3 regions of the Micromonospora sp. WMMD1128 genome follow, and region 3 is predicted to be linked to each of the others. Evidence: riboswitches for the same ligand, from Rfam matches in the RefSeq annotation. Region 3 holds a riboswitch; each other region holds the start of a gene.
What was found. A riboswitch is a leader RNA that binds a small molecule or an ion and turns the genes downstream of it on or off. The one in region 3 is predicted to bind cobalamin.
Positions count from the first base shown of each region.

Region 1: linked by a shared signal. The riboswitch ahead of O7602_RS30495 (hypothetical protein) and the one ahead of O7602_RS11735 (ribonucleoside-diphosphate reductase subunit alpha) in region 3 are both predicted to bind cobalamin.
Region 2: linked by a shared signal. The riboswitch ahead of O7602_RS08980 (acyl-CoA thioesterase) and the one ahead of O7602_RS11735 (ribonucleoside-diphosphate reductase subunit alpha) in region 3 are both predicted to bind cobalamin.

Region 1 is NZ_CP114902.1:6,718,647-6,725,886, forward strand. It holds gene O7602_RS30485 (hypothetical protein) at 1-73, opposite strand, end outside; gene O7602_RS30490 (cell wall anchor protein) at 70-1,536, opposite strand; gene O7602_RS30495 (hypothetical protein) at 1,671-2,216, opposite strand; cobalamin riboswitch at 2,315-2,453, opposite strand; gene O7602_RS30500 (DUF2470 domain-containing protein) at 2,580-3,311, shown strand; gene O7602_RS30505 (VTT domain-containing protein) at 3,366-4,052, opposite strand; gene O7602_RS30510 (phosphatase PAP2 family protein) at 4,089-4,628, opposite strand; gene O7602_RS30515 (HAMP domain-containing sensor histidine kinase) at 4,727-6,112, opposite strand; gene O7602_RS30520 (response regulator transcription factor) at 6,115-6,792, opposite strand.
Region 2 is NZ_CP114902.1:1,890,372-1,897,611, reverse strand. It holds gene O7602_RS08995 (superoxide dismutase) at 120-389, opposite strand; gene O7602_RS08990 (superoxide dismutase) at 394-1,008, opposite strand; gene O7602_RS08985 (LysE family translocator) at 1,757-2,380, opposite strand; gene O7602_RS08980 (acyl-CoA thioesterase) at 2,384-2,896, opposite strand; cobalamin riboswitch at 3,022-3,235, opposite strand; one part of gene O7602_RS08975 (IS5 family transposase) at 4,272-4,608, shown strand; one part of gene O7602_RS08975 (IS5 family transposase) at 4,608-5,071, shown strand; gene O7602_RS08970 (RHS repeat-associated core domain-containing protein) at 5,707-7,240, opposite strand, start outside.
Region 3 is NZ_CP114902.1:2,570,095-2,577,334, reverse strand. It holds gene O7602_RS11750 (copper resistance CopC family protein) at 4-621, shown strand; gene O7602_RS11745 (bifunctional copper resistance protein CopD/cytochrome c oxidase assembly protein) at 1,008-2,954, shown strand; gene O7602_RS11740 (PepSY domain-containing protein) at 3,094-4,557, shown strand; cobalamin riboswitch at 4,682-4,893, shown strand; gene O7602_RS11735 (ribonucleoside-diphosphate reductase subunit alpha) at 5,016-7,240, shown strand, end outside.

The DNA.
Region 1 (7,240 bases), 2.7 Mb from region 3:
CGGCCGGTGCGGCAAGGGTGCTCGCGGCGGTCAGGGCGAGGACGATCCCGGCTCGCGCGTACCGGGCCGTCATCTCGTCCGCCGCCGGCCGAGCACCATGAGCAGCACCCCACCACCGACCATCAGCACCGCGACCAGCACGTAGCCGGCGATCGCCGTGCCGGTGGTCGGCAGCCCAACCAGCCCCGGGGCGGGCGGTGCCGTGCTCGGAGCGGCGGTCGCCGCGGGTGGCGTGGTGGCCGACGGGGTCGCCGCCGGCGGGCTCGCGGTGTCGCCGGGGGTCGGGTCGACGGTGCCGGTCGAGGTCGGGGTCGGGTTGGCGGTGGCGCTCGTGGTCGGCGTCGGTGATCCGGTGGGGGAGGCGGTGGGCGAGGCCGTACCGGACGGGGTGGGGTCGGGCGACGGCGGCAGGTCGAGGCCGATCCGGCCCAGCGGCACCTGCGCGAGCCCGAGCAGGGCCTGGGCGGTGGCCCGGCGCCACTGGTCCCGGTCGATGTCCGCGATCCCGGCCGCGACGGCTGTCGTGAAACCCTCGGTGTGGTAGGCGACGGCACCCGCGTCGGCGGCTGCCTTTCCGCCGTTCGCGTCGGTGAGCTGCAACGCGGTCAGCGCGTCGGCGGCGCGGGCGGCCTCGGTGTCGCGTCCGGCGGCGGCCAGAGCCTGCCCGGCCAGTCCGGTGCTGTTGGAGTTCGCGCCGGTCGTCGGCCCCGACCCGCCGAAGGAACCGTCGGCGTGCTGCTGGGCCACCAGCCAGTCGGCGCCCCTGCGCGCCGCGCCGGCCGCCCCGGTGGCGCCGTCGTCGGCGGCGGTCAGCAGCGCCTGCACGGCCATCGCGGTGGAGTCGACGTCGAGGGTGGCGCCGGGTTGTTCGTCGCAGGACGGTGACGGCCCGTCCGCGGTGTCCGGGTAGAGCCGGAAGCCCCCCGCCGCGCACTGCTGCCGGACGAGGAAGTCGACGGTGTCCTGCGGGACGTCACCGCTGCGGGCCAGGCCCAGCACGGCGAAGGACTGGTCGAAGGTGTTGCTGGCGTCCGGGCCGCTGTCGGCGGTGACCCGGCTGGTGATCCGGCCCCGCTGGTCACCGGTGCCCGTCGGGGAGACCAGCGACAGGGTCTCGGCCCGCAGGTCGTACCCGCCGAAGTCGGTGGGGTCGGCGCCGGCGGCGGAGGCGGCGTAGAGCAGCTTCGCGGTGGCCCCGCCGTCGGTGAAGCCCTCGATGCCCCACTCGTCGTAGCTGTTGTAGGCGCGCACGTGCGCCGCGACCTGCGCCGTGGCGGCCTGGCGGGTCGGCGTGTCGACGCCGGTGGCGGACAACGCGACGACCCCGTCGATGGTCAGGCCCCAGTCCGGGCCGCCGAACGGTCCGGGCAGAATCCCGTCGGTGAACTCGCCACCGAGCCAGGTCGCGGCGTCCCGCGCGGCGGCGGCGTCGGCCGCGGCGGGAGCGGCCAGCACGGTCATGGGCGTGGTGAGCGCGGCGAGTGCCGCCGCGACGGTGGCGGCGAGGCCGGTGCCGAGTCGCCGGGGCCGGGACATGGGCATGAGGGACGCCTTTCGCAGAGCGGTCGGGGAGAACTCCGGAGAGCACCCGGGACGAGCGCCCGGCCGCCTTCCGACGCCGGGGCGGTGACCGGCACCCGGTGCGCTGCCGGTCACCGCGCCGGTGTGGATCAGGGAGCGGTGATGCCGGGCGCCGCGCCGGAACCGAACGCCCAGCCCTCGACGCTGCCCGGGGCGGGGTTGTAGCCGGCTGCCCCGGAGGAGCTGTAGGACCAGGCGCCGCCGGGCGACGCATGCCAGTACGACCAGTACGCGGTGGCCGGCGGGGTGTTGACGCACGGGTCCGTCGCGGCGGTCGGCTTGCCGTTGATGCGGCAGACGAACGCCAGCCCCCAGCGTTGGGTGCCGGTGACGGTGAACCCGGCGCCCTGCAACGCGGCCAGCCCGGTGGCCGGGTCGCCGAGCGCACAGCCCACCTGGACGCCGCCGCCGAGGGCGGCGTAGTCGACGACGACTGTGACGCCGGAGGTGCCGGTGCAGGCCGCCGCGTGCGCGGCCTGCGGCGCGGGCTCGACGGCGATCAGGGCGACGGCGGCCAGCGCGGCGGTCAGCAGACCGGCGAGCCGGGCCCGGACGGTGGACGGGCGGAGGGCGAGGGCGGCAAGTGTGCCGCGGAACAGGGCGAGCGGGGATTGCCGGCTCAGGCGAACGACCATCGGTAGCGCCTTTCCGGCCCGGCGGTCGTCAGAAACCCGGTCGCCCGGCGGTGCGCGGGGTCGACCGGGACTCCGACCCGTGGGCCACGACGGGTGGGGAGCGGATGCGCGCGTACGCCGGGTATTCGGGCTCACCGCCGGGTGTCTGCCACCTCGACGGCCTACCGTTGCGGGCCAGCGCCGGACTTCGACCGGACTTCCCCCGCACGGACGCGCGGTGTGTTCAGTTGTGGCCACAGTCTGTCCGCACCGGATTACCCATGTCAATCGTCCCTGCTCGGGGTGGTTGACGTCGACGACTCCGGTCCGATGGTCTAGCCTACCAGTTAGGTAAGGCTAACCTTTCTTGAGGAGGTCGGGACCATGCGCCCCAGCCCGGCGGAAATCGTGCGTACCCTCGTCGCGGGCTGGCTGCCCGCCCTTGTCCACCTGGCCCGACACGCCGGGCCGCACCAGGTCCGGCACGCCACCGACCCGGACGGCCGGGTGCTGCTGCTGGTGCCGATCGTCAGTGATCTCGCCGCGGCGCTGTCGCCGCCGGACGGGGGTGCCGACGTCGCCACCGTCCTCGACGTGCTCGACCTGCCGCCCGCCGCCGGCGCTCCCTCCCTCGGCCGGGCCTGGATCTCCGGCTGGGCGAAGCGGCTGGACGGGGACGAGGCGCGCCGGGCCGCCGTGGACTTCGCCGCCACCCAGCCGACCGGGGACCTGCTCGACGTGGGCCGCCGGTTCCGCCTGTACCGGTTCGAGGTGGCCGAGGTCCGATGGGAACACGCCGGCGGTGTCCGCCGGATCGACCCGGCGGCGTACGCGGAAGCCGAGCCCGACCCGCTGCACGCGGTCGAGGCGGAGTTGCTGGCCGACCTCGCCGACCACCACGCCGAGCAGGTCGCCGGCCACCTGCGCCAGCGGCTGAAGCTGTCCGGCGGCGAATCGCCCCGGGTGGTCCGCATCGACAGGTACGGGCTGCTCGTCGCGTACGGCCGGCCCGGCGCGACCCGGCGGATCCGGCTCGGCTTCGAGCGGCCCGTCGCCGGCGTCACCGAACTGTCCCGGCTGCTGCACCCGATGGTCTGCGCCCGGGCCGTCGCCTGACCCCCACCGGTTGATCGCCGGCCGGAGGTGCCGGCGGCGACCGCGGTGCGTCGTTCAGTCGGCGCCGGATGCGTCCGGAGCGGCCGTCGCGTCGACGGAGGCGGTTGCCGACCGATGGCGGGACCGCAGGAGTTGGATGCCGATGGGCAGGACGGAGATGAGCACGATGGCGATGAGGATGAGCTCGATGTGCGATGCGACGAAGCTGATCTGCCCGAGGAAGTAGCCGAGCACGGTCACGCCGGTTCCCCACAGGACCCCGCCGAGGACGCTGTAGGTGACGAAGGCGCGGTAGTGCATCCGGCTCACCCCGGCGATGACGGGGGTGAAGGTCCGCACGATCGGCACGAAGCGGGCCAGCACGATCGAGCGGGCGCCGTAGCGGGCGAAGAAGGCGTCGGCCCGGCGCACGTTCTCCTGCTTGAACAGGCGGGAGTTGGGGCGACGGAACAGGCTCGGGCCGACGCGCTTGCCGAACAGGTAGCCGGCCTGGTCGCCGATGACGGCGGCGACGGCGGCGAGCAGGCAGACGAGCCAGAGCGGTTGGTGCAGGTAGCGGCCGTCGGCGACGAGGAGTCCGGCGGTGAACAGCAGCGAGTCGCCGGGGAGGAACAATCCGATGAGCAACCCGGACTCGGCGAAGACGATCGCGAGGATCCCGATCAGCCCGAAGGTGGAGATCAGCCATTCCGGGTCGATCAGGCTGGGGCCCACGGCGAGTGTCGCCTGAGGCGTGGACATGGCATGACCTCCGGAACGAGGGGCGGGGGGTGGTGCTCAGGCGGTGGTGCCGAGGCGGCGGCCGGTACGGCGGTCGTAGGCGCGGCCGACGACGCCGATGGTGGCGACCGCTCCGGCGGCGATGAGTGCGCCGGCGAGGATGTCCCCGGGGTAGTGCACGCCGGTCCAGACCCGGGCGAAGCCGATGACGGCGGCGAGCACGCTCAGCGCCAGTCCCCATCGGCGGGACAGGAACGCCCCGACGGCGAACGCCACCGCGAACGCCGCCGTCGCGTGGTCGCTCGGCAGCGAGGGTCCGGCGGCGTGTGGGATCAGCTGGTGCACGGCATGGGCCTGGAAGGGCCGTACCTCGGTGCTGAACGCGGCAACGGCCTGCCCGACGGCGAAGGCCAGCCCGAGGGACGCGACGACGCGCACCAGGGCGGCGCGGCCGTACCGCAGGTGGGCCAGGACAGGTATGGCCGCGGTGGCGGCGAGGACGTAGATCAGCCACACCGCCGTCCATTCGAAGAAGTCGTCGACGAGGTCGCTGCGGCCGGCTGTGTCGTTGACGATCTGGAACAGGTGATAGTTCATCGCTCCCCCGTGACGGTGACGGCTCCGGCCCGTGCAGGCGCCTCCTGTCCAGGGTGCCGCCCGTCAGCTGAGAGGAGCCTGAAACCGCCGAGGTCGGTTCAGTGATCTTCGGAGTCGACGGCGTGGGGCAGACTGATCCGGACGGTCATGCCCGGTCCGGGCAGCACCTGTACGTGTCCGCCGTGCGCCGAGACGACCTCACGGGTGATGGCGAGGCCCAGCCCGCTGCCGCCGTCCGGGCGGGTGCGGCTGTCGTCGAGACGGACGAACCGGTCGAAGATCCGCTCCCGGTCGGCATCGGGGACACCGGGTCCGTCGTCGGTGACCTCGACGCACGCCCACGCGTCCCGCACCGACACGTTCAGGGTCACCCGGGTACGGGCGTGACGCGCGGCGTTGTCGGCCAGGTTCCGCAGAGCGCGGCCGAGGTCGTGGGCGTCCCCGGCCACCCGCACGGGGGTGAGGTGGGCCCGGACGGTCAGGTCCGGGCGGTGCGCCGCGAGCCGGTCCCGCTCGGTGTAGGCCAAGTCGTCGAGGTCGACGTCGTCGCGGCGCCCGGTACCGCCGCGCTCGTCGATGCGCGCGAGCAGGAGCAGGTCGGCGACGAGGTCACCCAGCCGGCTGGTCTCCCGGCGCAGCAGCTCGACCAGGTCGCGCTGGCCGTCGGGCGAGGTCGCCACGGCCAGCCGGTCGAGGCCGGCACGCAGGGTGGCCAGAGGGCTGCGCAGTTCGTGGCTGGCGTCGGCGACGAACCGGCGCTGGCTCGCCGCGGCGGTCTCCAGGCGTTCGAGCATCCGGTTCATCGTCTCGGCGAGCGCCGCGATCTCGTCCCGGGCGCCCGGCACGGGCACGCGGGCGTGCAGGTCACGGGCGGTGATCCCGGCGACCCGCCGGCGGATCGCCTCGACCGGGCGCAGGGAACGTCCGACGAACCAGAACACCGCCGCACCCACCACCAGCAGCATGGGCGCCAGCCCGGCGGCCATGATCGCCGCGACCGCCTCGGTGCTCTCGTCGACCGGCCGCAGTGACTGCGCGACCAGCACCGTGCGGACACCGGAGCCGTCGGCCACCCCTGCGGCGGCGATCCGGTACGGGTCTTCCCCGGCGAACGGCAGCAGCCGCTGCTCGCGCAGCAGTTGACCGGGTCGGGGCCGCAGCGGGGACAGCGGCGCGGCGTCGCCGAGCGCGGCCGAGGCCGCCTCGACTCGTCCGGACGGGTCGAGGACCTGCACCAACGTCTGTTCTTCCGGGCTCGGCCGCAGCGTCCGGGCGAGTGCGTCCTGATCACCGGCGGCCACCGCCGCGACCACCTCGGTCGCACGTTGCCGCGCGGCGGCGTCCACGTTGCCGGCGAGATCCGCGCGAGCGAGGTGGACGAACACCATGGCGCCGACGGCGAAGGCCGCCGCTACGACGGCGGCGGCAGCAAGGGCCGAACGCAGCCGTACCCCCGGCTGCCATCGCCTCCACCCGATGGCCATGCTCAGCCGCCGTCGGCTGCCAGGCGATAGCCCATGCCCCGCTCGGTCTGGATGGCCTGCCGCCCGAACGGTTGATCGATCTTGCGGCGGAGGTAGCCGACGTACACCTCGACGATGTTGGGATCGCCGTCGAAGTGCGCGTCCCAGACGTTGTCGAGGATCTGCCGTTTGGACATCACGTCGCCGCGGTGACGCATCAGGAACTCCAGCAGCGCGAACTCCCGCGCGGTGACCCGAACCGAGTGGCCGGCCCGGGTGACCTGCCGTCGGGCCGGATCCACGGTCAGATCCCCGGCGGTCAGCACGACCGGCCGGGCGGGCGCGCCCCGGCGTACGAGAGCCCGTAGCCGGGCCACCAGCACCACGAACGAGAACGGCTTGACCAGGTAGTCGTCGGCGCCGAGGTCGAAGGCATCCGCCTGGTCGTACTCCCCCTCCTTCGCGGTCAACATCAACACGGGCGTCCACACGTCCCGCGACCGCAGCCGCCGGCACACCTCGTAGCCGTTCAGGCCGGGCAGCATGATGTCCAGCACGATCACGTCGTAGGGGTTCTCGGTGGCCGCCCACAGCCCGTCGACCCCCGTGTGCTGCACATCCACGGCGAAGCCCTCGTCCGTCAGGCCGGCGCGCAGCACCTGCGCCAGGCCGGTCTCGTCCTCGACGACCAGCACCCGCACCCGCCCACCCCCTCCGGAACGTCGACACCGCACCGGGCGTCACCGCGGCACACCCCGATCATCGCGTGAACGGGTGAGCCAGGGGCACAGGAGTGCCGTGCCACTCACTGATCAGGGGTCGGGGCGGGGGTTGGTGCCGCGCAGCAGCCGAATTACGGTCGTGCCGCCTTTGGGTCGGCGCCGATGACTCCTTGGTGGGATCGCCTCAGTCGTGCCTCTATTGTTCGGGTCGCCGGCGAGTAGCTGCCGACGGTATACGCGAACCTGTTTCCTGGGCATGGACAACGATTATCCTGATTGCCGGAATGCGCGGGCTCGCCCTCCCCTGGGCGGCTTTATCGGGCCTGGTGCCCAACTGATCGCAGGCGGCCGGGTCGCCGACCTGTTCGAGCCCGCTTTCCAACCCGCGTCGGGGCGTTCGGAGCGCGGCTGTCGGCCCGCCGACGCT
Region 2 (7,240 bases), 680 kb from region 3:
GCCGTAGGTCTAGATCCTGCTGCGGCCCTGCCGCATCGCCCGTGAGAGCCGCCGTCCGGCGGCGCCTGCCGCTGGCAGGGTCCTCGTCGCCGTTGGTGCGGGCGTCGAGGACCCTGCTCTCAGCTTCCCTCTACCGGTGGCTGGGCTGAGGTGGCAGCGACGAGTAGGGACAGTTCCCGGACCAGGTCGTCCATGGACTGGCCGCTGCTGGCCCGGACCAGGCCGAGGGCCAGGTCGGCGAGCAGGTAGAAGCCGAGGGTGCGGGCCTGCTCGCCGGGGAACGCGGCGAGCAGTTCCTCGGCGCCGGCGAGGTCACCGCGGTGCTTCGCGGCGATGACCCCGGCAGCGCGTTGGAGTAGTTCCGCCGCGGCGGGGGTGGTGTCGTCCACCAGGTCAGATCTTCGGGCTCGTCGCGCGGGCGGCGTCGAATCGGGCGATCACGTCGGACCAGTTGACCAGGTTCCACAGTCGGTCGACGTAGTCGGGCCGCACGTTGCGGTACTGCAGGTAGTAGGCGTGTTCCCAGGCGTCGAAGACCAGCAGCGGGGTGGTGCCCTGGCCGACGTTGCCGTGGTGGTCGTAGACCTGCTCGACGATCAGCCGCCGCCCGAGCGGCTCCCACGCGAGGACACCCCATCCGGAGCCCTGCACGCCCTTGGTGGCGACGGAGAGTTGGCCGGCGAACGCGTCGAAGGAGCCGAAGTGCTCGTCGATCGCGGCGGCGAGGTCGCCGTCGGGGCGGTCGCCGCCGTCCGGGGACAGGTTGCCCCAGAAGATCGAGTGGAGCACGTGGCCGGAGAGGTTGAACGCGAACGTCTTCTCCAGCCCGACGAGCGTGGCGAAGTCGCACTTCTCGCGGGCCTCGGCGAGCCGCTCCAGGCCGTCGTTGGCGCCTTTGACGTACGCGGCGTGGTGCTTGCTGTGGTGCAGCTGGAGGATCTCGCCGGACATGGCCGGTTCCAGCGCGCCGTAGTCGTAGGGCATGTCGGGCAGGGTGTAGAGCGCCATCAGGGAATCCTTCCGGTGATGCTGCCATAGTTTGGTTGTTGCCAGTATCTTGCAACAAGGTGGCGGTTGTCGTGAGGAGCGGGGATTGATCACATCGCCTGTCGAGCGGGTGAGCGCCGTGATGGATCGGCTCCGCCGCGCCGCTCTTCGTACGACACTCGCGCGTCGCGGCGTCGTAGCGCGCCGTGCCGCGGCAGGACCACCTGACCGCAACGGCCGGTCAACCGGCCGCCCCCGCGGGCACCGGACGAACCCCACCGACCGCGGTGGGCTGGCGGTGTGCCTGTCCCACACACGGTGGGACGACACCACCCAGGTGCGCGTAGCGGTGACCCGGGGGCCGGGCCTGGGCGACGGGCTCACGTCGTCCGGCCTCGCGGTGTCGGGGTCGGTGGGCCGGCAGCTTCGTGCGGTCTTCAAAGCCGTCGCCGCCTGCCGCGACCGCGACATCGACACCCTGCTACTCGTCGGCGGCGTCGCCGCCAACAGCCGCGTGCGTGCCCTCGCCGGACACCGCTGTCACGCCGCCGGCGCGTGCCCGCACCCCGACTCTGTACCGACAACGGCGCCATGATCGCCGCCATCGGCGACCTCCTCGTCCGCGGCGACGTCGCGCCGTCACCGCTGATCCTCGGCGCCGACCCGAACGCCGCCCTGACCCGCGCCACGATTGCTTGCGCCGGCCGGCACCGGTGCGAACGACGCTCAGGTAGTCGGCGTGAGCGCCGCCCCACCAGGTGACGGCATGTCAGCCAACGGCCAGCCGGACGCCGAGTGCGATGAACGCGACCGCACAGAGCCGGTTGATCCGCCGCGACCACCGCCGGTCGGCCAACCGGCGGGCGAGCCGGCCGGCGCCCGCGCCGAGGGTGACGTCCACGGCGAGCTGCACGGCGACGAACACGGCGCCGAGCAGGACGAGCTGCGCCGTGACGTCGCCGGTGCCGGGGTCGACGAACTGGGGCAGGAACGCCACGCTGAACAGGATCATCTTGGGGTTGAGCAGGTTCGTCACCAGGCCGCGCAGAAACGCCCGACCGGGCGACGCGCCACGGTCCGGACCGGTGACGGCCACCGGATCGCGGTGGCGCGAGGCCCGGACACCCAACACGATCAGGTACGCGGCGCCGGCCCATCGGATCGCCGTGAACAACGTCGGCGACGCGCTGATCACGGTGGCCAGTCCCCCGACCACCGCCGCCACGTGCACGGCCTCCCCCGCGGCGACGCCCAGCGCGGCGACGACGCCCGACCGGGCGCCGTAGCGGGTGGCGTTGGCCAGCACGAACATCATGTCCGGACCGGGCGTGACCATGAGGACGACGATCGCGGCGAGGTAGCCGGCGAGGGTCGCCACGGACAGTCCGAGCATCGCTCAGCCCTCCCCGGCGCCGTCGAGCAACGCCCGCCGCAGCGCCAGCCGGTGCTCCCGCCGGATCTGCGCCTCCCGGTAACGCCGCCGGTCCCCGTCGGTCTCCGGCAGCAGCGGCGGTACCGGACGGGGATCGCCGTGATCGTCCACGGCCACCATCACCAGATGCGCCGTCGCCACGTCGACCGGCGGCACCGCCCGGTCCCACCGGTCCGCGCTGACCTTCACCGCCACCTCCATCGAGCTGCGGCCGGCCCAGGTGATCCGGGCGTCGACGTGGACCACGTCGCCCACCCGGACCGCGCGCAGGAAGGCGGTCTCGTCGATGGCAGCGGTGACCGCCGGGCCGTCGGAGTGGCGCGCGGCGACCACCCCGGCGACCGAGTCGATCAGGTTGAGGATCCGGCCGCCGTGCACCGTACCCATCAGGTTGGTGTGGTGCTGGTCCATGATCTGCGACAGGGTCAGGTGCGACGCCGACGGTGGTCGGCCGGCGAGCGTGATGGTGTCGGGCACTGTGCGGGTCCGTCCTCGATGCAGCGGACCGCCGACCGGAGGGCGCGCGTCGAGGACACGCCGACGGGTCGCGTACGACGGGTCACCCGCCCGGCCCACCCGCGAGGTCGACGGCAGCGCGCACCGGTGGTGCGCGCGGCGCGGGCAGGTCTTCGGACTCGCGGGCATGACCGGTCTCGGTCACCTACTGGCCGTCGCTTCCCAGGCCGGTGGCCCAGTGCTTCGTTGACGGCGGTCGTTCCCACTCACCGCTGCGGGGCAGTCCCGGACTTCCACCGGGTTCCCTCTTACGACACCCGGCCGTCGCCGACCGGATGAACCAGCGCTGCCGCCATCGTAGCCAGTCGTCCGAACGCGGCCGGTGTGGCAGGTCGGGGCGGGTGACGCCGGTCTCGTCGCGTCCTGATCGGTGCCGTCGAGGTGTCCCGCGACTCGGACACGCGACGGCCGGATGGGTGCGCGAAGGATCTGCGGGCCACCCACTGGACACCGCGCGCCGAGGCCGGTCGAGTGAGCGCCGCCGCGGTGACATTCCGGGCCGTCACCTGCCGGTACGGCCGCAGGACCACGGTGGACGCGGTCGATCTGGTCGTCGGTCCGGGTGAGCACGTGGCGTTGACAGGCCCAACGGCTCCGGCGAGACGACCCTGCTGCACGCGGCGCGCGGCCTGCATCCCCTGGCCGGCGGCGGTGTCGGTGTACACCGGTTTGCGGCGCGGCGCGGAGTGGGCTCGACGCAGGCGGGAGGTGGCCTGGGTGCCGCAGCGCCTCACCGCGGGCCGGTTCCCGCTGCTGGTCGACGAGTTGCTCGACAGCGGTGGCGGGCCCGGGGCCGTGCGGGACGCCGCCGCTGATCTCGGTGTCGCGGGGCTGGGCCGCCGCCCGTCACCGGCGCAAGATCCTCTACCTCAGAGAAGACCACATCATCGCGAGACTCGCCGACCATCCTCGCCTCGCCAGCGGCATCCAAGCTCCACACGACCTGGTCACGCTCCTGCGCAGAAAGAAGATCACCATCATCTGCGACCAGGAACACTGCACACCAACCCACAGAAAAATCCGCGCAGGTCAACCTGCGCGGATTTTGATCGATATGTGGTAATGATGTGTCCGAGGGGGGACTTGAACCCCCACGAGTTTCATTTGTGCACCAATCCGGGTGCACATGCTCATAGCATACGGTGCAACCAACCTAAGTTCAACTTCGCTTCGCGTGTCGGCTAGATCACACGACGAATTGAGGCGGTCGCGCCGACCTACACCGCAACTCTTCATAGGTGTACTAAGAGGTCCTAACTTAATGATGTTGGGCGTAACCGATCGGACGTGAGGGTCGTTTCGTCTGAACGTGAGGAGGGGTGAGCAGCCGCCGTGGATCGTCTCGGATGAGTTGTGGGCCGAGATCGCGCCGCTGCTGCCACCCCGCCCACCACGCCGCAGCCGGTATCCGGGGCGTAAGCCCCTCGATGACCGGAAAGTGTTGTGCGGGATCTTGTTCGTGCTCTACACCGCGATTCCGTGGGAGTACCTACCTCAGGAGTTGGGGTTCGGCTGCGGGATGACCTGCTGGCGCAGGCTGCGGGACTGGAACCAGGCCGGGGTGTGGCAGCGGCTGCACGAGCTGCTGCTGGCCCGCCTGCATGGCGCGGGGCAGTTGGACCTGTCGAGGGCGGTGATCGACGGCTCCCACATCCGGGCGCTCAAGGGCGGCCCAAAACCGGTCCGAGCCCGGTCGACCGCCGCAAACCGGGCTCGAAACACCACGTCATCACCGACGCCGGCGGCATCCCCCTCGCGGTCACGCTGACCGGCGGGAACAGACACGACTCCACCCAGACCACCATCCTGCTCGACGCCATCCCCGCCATCGGCGGCCGACCGGGCCCACCCCGGCGGCGCCCCGACCGGCTGTATGCCGATCGGGGCTACGACTACGACAGCCACCGCGAACAAGTCCGCGCCCGCGGCGTCACCCCCGTCATCGCCCGACGCCGCACACCCCACGGCTCCGGCCTCGGCACCACACGCTGGGTCGTCGAACGCACCATCGCCTGGCTGCACTGGTTCCGCCGTCTACGCATCCGCTGGGAAATCCGCGACGACATCCACGAAGCCTTCCTCAGCCTCGCCTGCGCCCTCATCTGCTGGCGCCAACTCCAACGCATCCAGAGTTAGGAGTTCTTACAAGGACGAATCAACTGGGGGACCATAATTGGCCGTCAGCGCAGCAGCGTATCCATCTGGCGCAGCATGACCTCTATAGGTCCAGGGAAAGTACGAATTCAAAGCGTCAGACACCTCAAGGAACGGGCCAAATCGAGCACGCCACTCACTTCGATGAGCCGGACTCGGGAAGCCGCTAAAAACTGCAACTTCGGAGTCCCTCTCGCCCCAGCACCCCCATCTTCCAGAAGCTCCACCAACAGCAACTACGTTTGCCGTTACCGCCAACGACGTATATGCGTCTCCGGACAGCTCGCACCCGATCGCAGCCCAGTAATCGTCCTCGCCGGCTTCGACAGGAAGAGAGACTGCAGAATAAGTATGATGTTTCGGGAAGTAGTATTCACCGCAGTCGGGTTCCAAAACGAGCAGCTCAACTCGAGGGTCGCCATACCAATGCGCCATGGCGCAGAATGTTGGCCAGAAGTCTGGGGCTAGGATTGCCTCGAACTCACAGAATAGAGAATCACTTGCGCCCGCCCTAAAGACTTGACCGGGAAGCCTGGCATCAACATGAAACACCGCAGCCGCGCGCGAACGGATCGCCACATAGTCGTTGCGATCGGATATCAGACCGCTTGCCGTCATTAGTCCTCCCCCAATCTGATCTTGAGATCGGGTTTCTTGGAACCGGGCTTGAAAAACTCGGCCGTCCATCCATCGTGGGACTTCGCATGATCACGAAGCTGATACCTTGCTCCTCCCTTCTCGTACACCGTCCCCCAATCCTTGTCCATACGATTCCAACCATTCGCCTCGAGATTTCGCGCGAACTCATTGGGGCCAACATCAGTAAGCCTATTCGACATGCGGGCACCAGGCCGGGTTACGTCCTCATACTTCGAGACCACCCGACAACCATTCGTGTTGTGCACCAGTACCGATGTGCCGCCAACGATTACATAGTACGTGTGAAGGTTAGCGACCGTCAGGTTGTACGCCGCGCGGGTCCCAATCTCTGCGCCAAACCCCTGAACAACCAGCAGCCTACCGTCACTGCTGAGCAGAGCGTCGCCCGCGGCGAGTTCCTTGGCGGGCTGCCATACGTGTTCGCTTGCATTCCAGAAAGGGTGGTCGTTGGTCGTCGCCACCGATCCCCCGGCGACGGACAGGAGGCGAAGTTCGTCGTCGTGGATCCAGAGGTTCGTGATGCTCTCGGCACCGCTTTCCCCGGTCTCGGGGTCAGCAGCAGCGACCACGTCTCCGACTCGGAGGTCTTGCATCTCCTTGGTGGTGCCGTCTGCCATGAGCACTTGTGTCTCAGCGGAGAAGCTGCACAGTCCTGCAGCGATTTTGGTGCCGTTGGTGGCACCTTCGGCGGCGATGAGGCCACCGCCTGCTCTGGCGGCCCACATGCCGGTTAGTAGAGCGATGCCGTTGAAGGCGGTCCAGGCGCAGGCTTCGCCGTCGCCTGTGGCTGCGCAGGTGTAGAGGTCGTCTACCCCGAGAAGCCCTTCGGCCGCGACTTCTGCGTTTTGCCAGCCTTGGTAGACAGGCTGCAGCGCCCAGTCGGGGTTGTCGACCGTCGCGGCATCCAGTCGGTCAAGTTTTGCCTTGACGTCGTCCAGGAAGCTCTTGGGGCTACGCCGACCCCCACCGCCGTTGGTCTTTTTGTGGTTTTTGCGGGCGCTGGTCCAATCGTCGTCGCCGCAGTGGCCGTTGCAGCCGTCGTTGTCGCCCTTGACAGAGACCGGCTTGCCGTAGAGGTCGTCGTAGTCGGCGCCAGGGCCGCAGCGGTCGTCAGCGCAGGCTTTGAGGCCGCTGGGGTCGGACAGGTTGATGGGGTTGCTGTTGCTGTAGGCGTAGGCGTTCCATTGCTGTGGATCGGCGAGGTCCATGACAGGATCGACACTGATGAACCTGCCGAGTCCTGGATCGTATTCGCGGGCGCCGAGGTGGGTGAGTCCGCTGGGGTCGTTGTCGCCGCCGACGTAGCCCTTGGGGTTGGCCCAGGGGATTTGGGATCCGCGGGGGTTGCCGTAGGGGGTTTGGTAGCGGCGGGTGACGGTTTGTGCGCCGGTGTTGCTGATGGTGGTGTGTTGGGTGCCTTGGTGGTCGGTGATGAGCCAGGTGAGGGCGGTTGCGGTGCGGGAGGCGATGAGCTGGCCGGCGAAGGTGTAG
Region 3 (7,240 bases):
GACATGCGTACCCGTACCGTCGCCACCCTCGCGGTGGTGCTCACCGCGCTGCTGCTGGCGCCCGCCGCGCCCGCCGCGGCGCACAACTCGTTGCAGGCCGCCACGCCGGCCCAGGACGCCCGGCTGACCGCCGCGCCGACCACTGTCACGCTGCGGTTCGCGCAACGGCTGAACCCGGAGTTCACCACCATCGTGCTCAGCAACGCCGACGGGCGGAAGGTGCCCACCGGCGCGCCCACCGTGGACGGTACGGCGGGCCGCGTCACCATCGACGGGCCGCTGCCCAACGGCGCCTACACGGTCGCCTACCGGGTGGTCTCCGCCGACGGCCACCCGGTGCAGGGGTCGTACCGCTTCACGGTCGCCGACCCGGCCGCGCCCACGCCGCCGGCGGTGCCGGGCGGGTCCGGGGCTTCCGGAGCGCCTGGCGCGTCCGGGCCCGGCGGGGAGCCGGCCGCGTCCGGGGCGCGCGCGAGCGGCGTCGACGCGGCGGGGAGCCCGATGTCCGGCGGTGACGCCGGGGACGGCCCGCCGGTGGTCCTGCTGGCCGGTGGGGTGCTCGTCGCCCTGGCCCTGGCCGGCGCGGTCGTGCTGCTGCTCCGGCGTCGCCGCGCCTCCTGAACACCGAGGCCGGGCCGCCCCCGGCCGACCGATCCGAAACCAGGTTCCGCACCGTGCACCAGCCCACGTCATCGTCCCCGCAGTCCCCCGAACGGTCCGACCGGGCCGAAACGGTCCTCGCCGAGGCGCTTGCTGCCGAACCGGCGACCGCCGGACCAGGACCGGCCGGACCGGCGACCGCCGAACTGGGACCGAACGAACCGGGACCGACCGGACCGGCGACCGCCGAACCGGGACCGACCGAACCGGCGACCGCCGGACCGGGACCGACCGAACCAGGATCGATCGGACCGGGAACGGCCGGACCGGGAACGGCCGGAAGGACGACCGCCCGACCGGGGGCAGGTGGTGGGACGGGGCCGGTCGGCGGCTGGCTCGTCGGGCTGGTGGCGGTCGGCTCGGCGGTGGCCGTACTGCTGCTCGCGCTGCGGGCCGGCGGCGCGCTCGCCGCCGCGATCCCCGGTCTGCCCGACCCCGGGCCGGTCACCACCTGGGCCCTGCCGCCGGTCCGGCTGCTCGTCGACGGGCTGGCCACGCTCACCGTCGGGTTCGCGGTGACTGCCGCGTTCCTGCTGCCGGGCGACGGTACGAGCGTGTCCGCGCACGGCTGGCTGCTGCTGCGCCGCGCCGGGCTGGCGGCGGCCGGCTGGGCGGTGGCGGCCCTGGCGTTGCTGGTGCTCACCGTTTCCGACCTGCTCGGCGTACCCCTGGACCGGCTCGGCACGGCGAGCGTGGTCAGTTTCGGCACGGACATCTCGCAGGGGCAGTCGCTGCTGGTGCAGGCGGGCCTGGCGGCGGTGGTGGCGGTGGCGGCCCGGGTCGGCGTGTCCCGCCGGACGGCCGCGCTGGTGTCGGCGCTCGCGCTGGTCGGGCTGCTGCCGCCGGCGTTGACCGGGCACGCCGCCGGGGCGGGCAACCACCAGATCGCGGTGTCCAGCCTGGCCCTGCACGTGCTCGCCGCCGCGCTGTGGGCCGGCGGCCTGGCCGCGCTGCTGACCATCAGGCGCAGCCGGCACCTGCCCGGGGCCGCCGCGCGCTACAGCCGGCTCGCGCTCGCCTGCTTCGGGACCGTCGCGGTCAGCGGGCTGGCGAACGCCGCGGTGCGCCTCGGCACCGTCGACCAGCTCTGGCGGTCCGGGTACGGCGCGCTGGTGCTCGGCAAGCTTGCCGCGCTCGTACTGCTCGGCCTGCTCGGCGCCGCGCACCGGCGGCGTACCCTGCCGGACCTGGCCGCCGGGCGACGCGGCGCGTTCATCCGCCTGGCCGCCGGGGAACTCGTCGTCTTCGCCGCCACGATCGGCCTGGCGGTGGCGTTGTCCCGCAGCCCGACGCCGGTGGTGGAGCCGGCGGACGCCGACCCGGTGACCGCGGTGCTCGGGTTCGCGATGCCGGCCGCGCCCACCGCGGCGCACCTGCTCGGGCAACCGCTGCCCGACCTCTTCTTCCTGACCGTGACCGTGGTCGGCGTCGGCGGCTACCTGGCCGGGGTGCGCCGGCTGCGCCGGGGCGGGCACCACTGGCCGGTGGCCCGCACCGCGAGCTGGATCGGTGGCCTGCTGGTGCTGGCCGCCGCCACCGGCCTCGGCTTCGCCCGCTACGCCTACGTGCTGTTCAGCGCGCACATGGCCCAGCACATGGTGCTGTCCATGGTGGTGCCGGTGCTGCTGGTCGGTGGCGCCCCGGTGACGCTCGCCCTGCGGGCGCTGCGCCGCCCGACCGAGCCGGGGGTACGCGGCGCCCGGGAGTGGTTGCTGCGCGCCCTGCACAGCCGGGTGACCCGGCTGCTCACCCATCCGCTGGTGGCGCTCGGCGTCTACGTGGCCGGGCTGTTCGGCCTCTACTTCAGCGACCTGCTCGGCACGCTGATGCGGTCCCACCTCGGCCACCTGGCCATGCTGGGTCACTTCGTGCTCTCCGGTTACCTGCTGTTCTGGGTGCTCATCGGCATCGATCCGGGGCGGCCCCGGCTCCCCCACCCGATCCTGGTGCTCCTGCACCTGGCCGCGATGATGGCGCACGGCTTCTTCGGCCTGGCGCTCATGCAGACCACCACCGTCATCGCCCCGGACTGGTATCTCGGCGTCCACCCGGACTGGGCGTCGTCGCTGCTGACGGACCAGAAGCTGGGCGCGGGCATCGCCTGGGCGTTCGGTGAGATCCCCGCCGCCGTCGTGATGGTCCTGCTGGTCCGGCAGTGGATCCGGGCCGACCAGCGCGAGCAGCGCCGGGTCGACCGGGCCGCCGACCGGGCCGAGGCGACCGGCGAGGACGACGACCTGGCCCGGTACAACGCGTTCCTGGCCGCCACCGCCCGCGGTGACGACCGGAACTGATCGGGACATCGGCGGGAACTTCCGCCCGGCGCGGGCCGACCATTCCACCGGGAGGCGGCAACCGCGCACCACGGCACGGCTCGACGGGCAGCGGGCCGGCCCGTACCCCAATTCCTTTTTCCCGATCGGAGTTGCCCAGATGTCCGTGACCGAACTGCCCGGCGACCGCGCGCCGGACTCATCCACCACCCCGGCCGGTCCCGTCCGGCCGGCGCGCCGATCCGCGGCGGTGGCGCTGCTGACCCGCCTGCACTTCTACGCCGGCGTCCTGGTCGCGCCGTTCCTGCTGGTCGCCGCGCTCACCGGGCTGGCCTACACGCTCACCCCGCAGCTCGACGACGCGCTCTACGGCGACAAGCTCACCGTCTCGACCGTCGGCGGGCAGCCCCGGCCGCTCGCCGAGCAGATCGCCGCCGCCCGCGCCGCGCACCCCGACGGCACGCTCACCGAGGTGCAGCCCGGCGACGGCGACCGGACCACCCGCGTGGTCTTCGCCCGGGACGACCTCGGCGACCGGCAGCACACCGTCTACGTCGACCCGTACACCGCTCGGGTGTCCGGCGGGTTGACCACCTGGTTCGGTTCGACGCCGGCCACGACCTGGCTCGACGACCTGCACCGCAACCTGCACCTGGGCGCGGTCGGGCGGCACTACTCGGAGATCGCGGCGAGCTGGCTGTGGGTGCTGGCGCTCGGCGGCGTGGTGCTGTGGTGGCGCCGGCGCGCGGCGGGCCGGTCCCGGGCCCGGCACCTGCTCGTGCCCGACCTGTCCGCCGCCCGGGGCGTGCGCCGGACCCGGGGCTGGCACGCCACCACCGGTGTGTGGCTCGCCGTCGGCCTGCTTTTCCTCTCCGCCACCGGCCTGACCTGGTCCCGCTACGCCGGGGCGAACTTCGGCGCCGGGCTGGACGCGCTGCGGGCCCGTACCCCGGAGATCTCCACCGCGCTCGCCGGCGCGCCGCCGGCCACCGGCGGTGGCGAGCACCAGCACGGCGGGGCGGCCACCGCGACGGCGACGGACCCGGCGACGTACGACCGGGTGCTCGGCGGCGCCCGCGCCGCCGGCCTGTCCGGCCCGGTCGCGATCACCCCGCCCGGCGAGGCCGGCGCGGCGTGGACGGTCGCCCAGACCGACGACAGGTGGCCGGTCGGGTACGACCGGGTCGCGGTCGACCCGGCCACCGGGACGGTGACCGCGCGCAGTGACTTCGCCGACTGGCCGGTGCTGGCGAAGCTCAGCAAGCTCGGCATCCAGGCGCACATGGGCCGGCTGTTCGGGCCGGTGAACCAGATCCTGCTCGCCGCGCTCGCGCTCGGCCTGCTCTGCGTCGTCGTCTGGGGCTACCGGATGTGGTGGCAGCGCCGACCCACCCGCGCCGACCGCCGCGCGCCGCTTGGCGCGCCGCCGGCCCGCGGGGCGGTACGCGGGCTGCGCTGGTGGGCGCTGCTTGTCGGCGTGCCGGTCGTGGTGGCGCTCGGCTGGGCGCTGCCGTGGTTCGGTGGCCCGCTGCTCGGCTTCCTCATCATCGACGCCGTGGTCGGGTTGCGCCAACGTCGCCGCCGCCCGGCGGTCCCGGTCTCGCCCGCCCCGGCCGGCAGCTGACGCGCGCGCCGGGGTGTTAAGCGGGGGCCCCGCCTCCACCGAATGCGTTAAGCGGGGCCCCTTCCTTCGGGTTGACACGCCGGGGGGCGACATGTGGTGTTGCGTGCGGGCCTTCATCGCCATATATGGTGGTGCCGCAGCTGGTTCGGCCGCGCCTTCGGGGGTGGTCGAGGCAAGAGGGAACCCGGTGCGAGTCCGGGACTGCCCCGCAGCGGTAAGTGGGAACGACCGCCGTCATCAGCACTGGGCCACCGGCCTGGGAAGCGACGGCCAGTAGGCGACCGAACCCGGTCCGGCCCGCGAGTCCGAAGACCTGCCAGCGCGCCGCGCGCCACCGCGCGCGGCGGTCGAAGGTCGCGCGGGACGACCGACGCCAGCAGCCGGGCCGGCCGTCGTGCCGCGCCCGTTGGCGTTCTCCCGCCGTCCGAGGCCATCGCCAGTGACAGCGAGGAGAGGTCATGACGGTCGTGCGGGAGAGCCCTCCGGAGCAGCGCCGGTCGGCGATGCGGGTCCGCAAGCGGGACGGCGACACCGAGCCGGTCGACGTCAACCGGATCGTGCGGGCGGTCGAACGCTGGGTCGCCGACCTGGACCAGGTGGACCCGTTGCGGGTCGCCACCAGGACGATAAGCGGGCTGTACGACGGGGCGAGCACCGCCGAGCTGGACCGGTTGTCGATCCAGACCGCGGCCGAGCTGATCGGCGAGGAGCCACAGTACTCGAAACTGGCGGCCCGGCTGCTTGCCGCGTACGTGCACGAGGAGGTCCGCGGGCAGCAGGTGGCGACCTTCAGCCAGTCGATCGCGTACGGGCACGCCCTCGGGCTGGTCGGTGACGACACCGCCGCGTTCGTGGCCCGCCACGCCGGCGAGCTGGACGACGCCGTGGACCCCGCCGGCGACCTGCGCTTCGAATACTTCGGACTGCGCACGGTGGCGGACCGCTACCTGCTGCGGCACCCGGAGTCGCGGCTGGTGGTGGAGACACCGCAGTACTGGCTGCTGCGGGTGGCGTGCGGGCTGTCGCACACGCCGGCCGAGGCGGTCGGCTTCTACCGGCTGATGTCCGCGCTGGCCTACCTGCCCAGCTCCCCCACGCTGTTCAACTCCGGCACCCGGCACACCCAGATGTCGTCGTGCTTCCTGGTCGACTCGCCGCGCGACGAGCTGGACTCGATCTACGAGCGCTACCACCAGGTGGCGAAGCTGTCGAAGTTCTCCGGCGGCATCGGCATCTCCTGGTCGCGGGTACGCGGCCGGGGCGCGTTGATCCGGGGCACCAACGGGCGCTCCAACGGCATCGTGCCGTTCCTGAAGACGCTCGACGCCGGGGTCGCGGCGGTCAACCAGGGCGGCCGGCGCAAGGGCGCGGCCTGCGTCTACCTGGAACCGTGGCACCCGGACGTGGAGGAGTTCCTGGAGCTGCGGGACAACACCGGCGAGGAGTCCCGGCGGACGCACAACCTCAACCTGGCCAACTGGATCCCGGACGAGTTCATGCGCCGGGTCGAGGCCGACGAAGACTGGTCGCTGATCGACCCGTCCGACGCCCCGGAGCTGCCCGACCTGTACGGGGAGGCGTTCGACGCCGCGTACCGGGCGGCGGAGAAGAAGGCGGTCCGCACGGTGAAGGCCCGGGACCTGTACGGGCGGATGATGCGCACGCTCGCGCAGACCGGCAACGGCTGGATGACGTTCAAGGACGCGGCGAACCGGCTGTCCAACCAGACCGGCGAGCCGGGGAACGTGATCCACCTGTCCAACCTGTGCACCGAGATCCTGGAGGTCAACGACGACGCCGAGACGGCGGTGTGCAACCTCGGCTCGGTCAACCTCGGCGCGCACGTCACCGCCGACGGCGTCGACTGGGAGAAGCTGCGGGCCACGGTGCGCACGGCGGTGGTCTTCCTCGACCGGGTGATCGACATCAACTACTACCCGGCCGCGCAGGCGGCGGCGTCGAACCCGCGCTGGCGGCCGGTAGGGCTGGGGCTGATGGGTCTTCAGGACGCGTTCTTCACGCTGCGCCTGCCGTTCGACTCGGCGCGGGCGCGGGAGCTGTCCACCCGGGTGCAGGAGGAGATCTTCCTGACCGCGTTGGAGACGTCCGCCGGGCTGGCCGAGCGGTTCGGCCCGCACCCGGCGTACGACCGGACCCGGGCCGCGAAGGGCGACCTGCACCCGGACCTGTGGGGCGCGGAGCGGGCGCGGACCGCCCGCTGGACGGCGCTGCGCGAGCGGATCGCCGCGCACGGGCTGCGTAACTCGCTGCTGGTGGCGATCGCGCCGACCGCCACCATCGCCTCGATCGCCGGCTGCTACGAGTGCATCGAGCCGCAGGTGTCCAACCTGTTCAAACGCGAGACCATGTCCGGCGAGTTCCTCCAGGTCAACACATATCTGGTGCGGGAGCTGAAGGCACGCGGGCTCTGGACGCCGGAGATCCGGGACCGGATCAAGCGGGCGGAGGGCTCGGTGCAGGGCATCGACGAGTTGCCCGCCGAGGTGCGGGAGCTGTTCCGCACCGCGTGGGAGCTGCCGCAGCGGGCGCTCATCGACCTGGCCGCCGCGCGGGCGCCGTTCGTCGACCAGTCGCAGTCGCTGAACCTGTTCCTGAGCGCGCCGACGATCGGCAAGCTCTCCTCGATGTACCGGTACGCCTGGCAGGCCGGGCTGAAGACCAC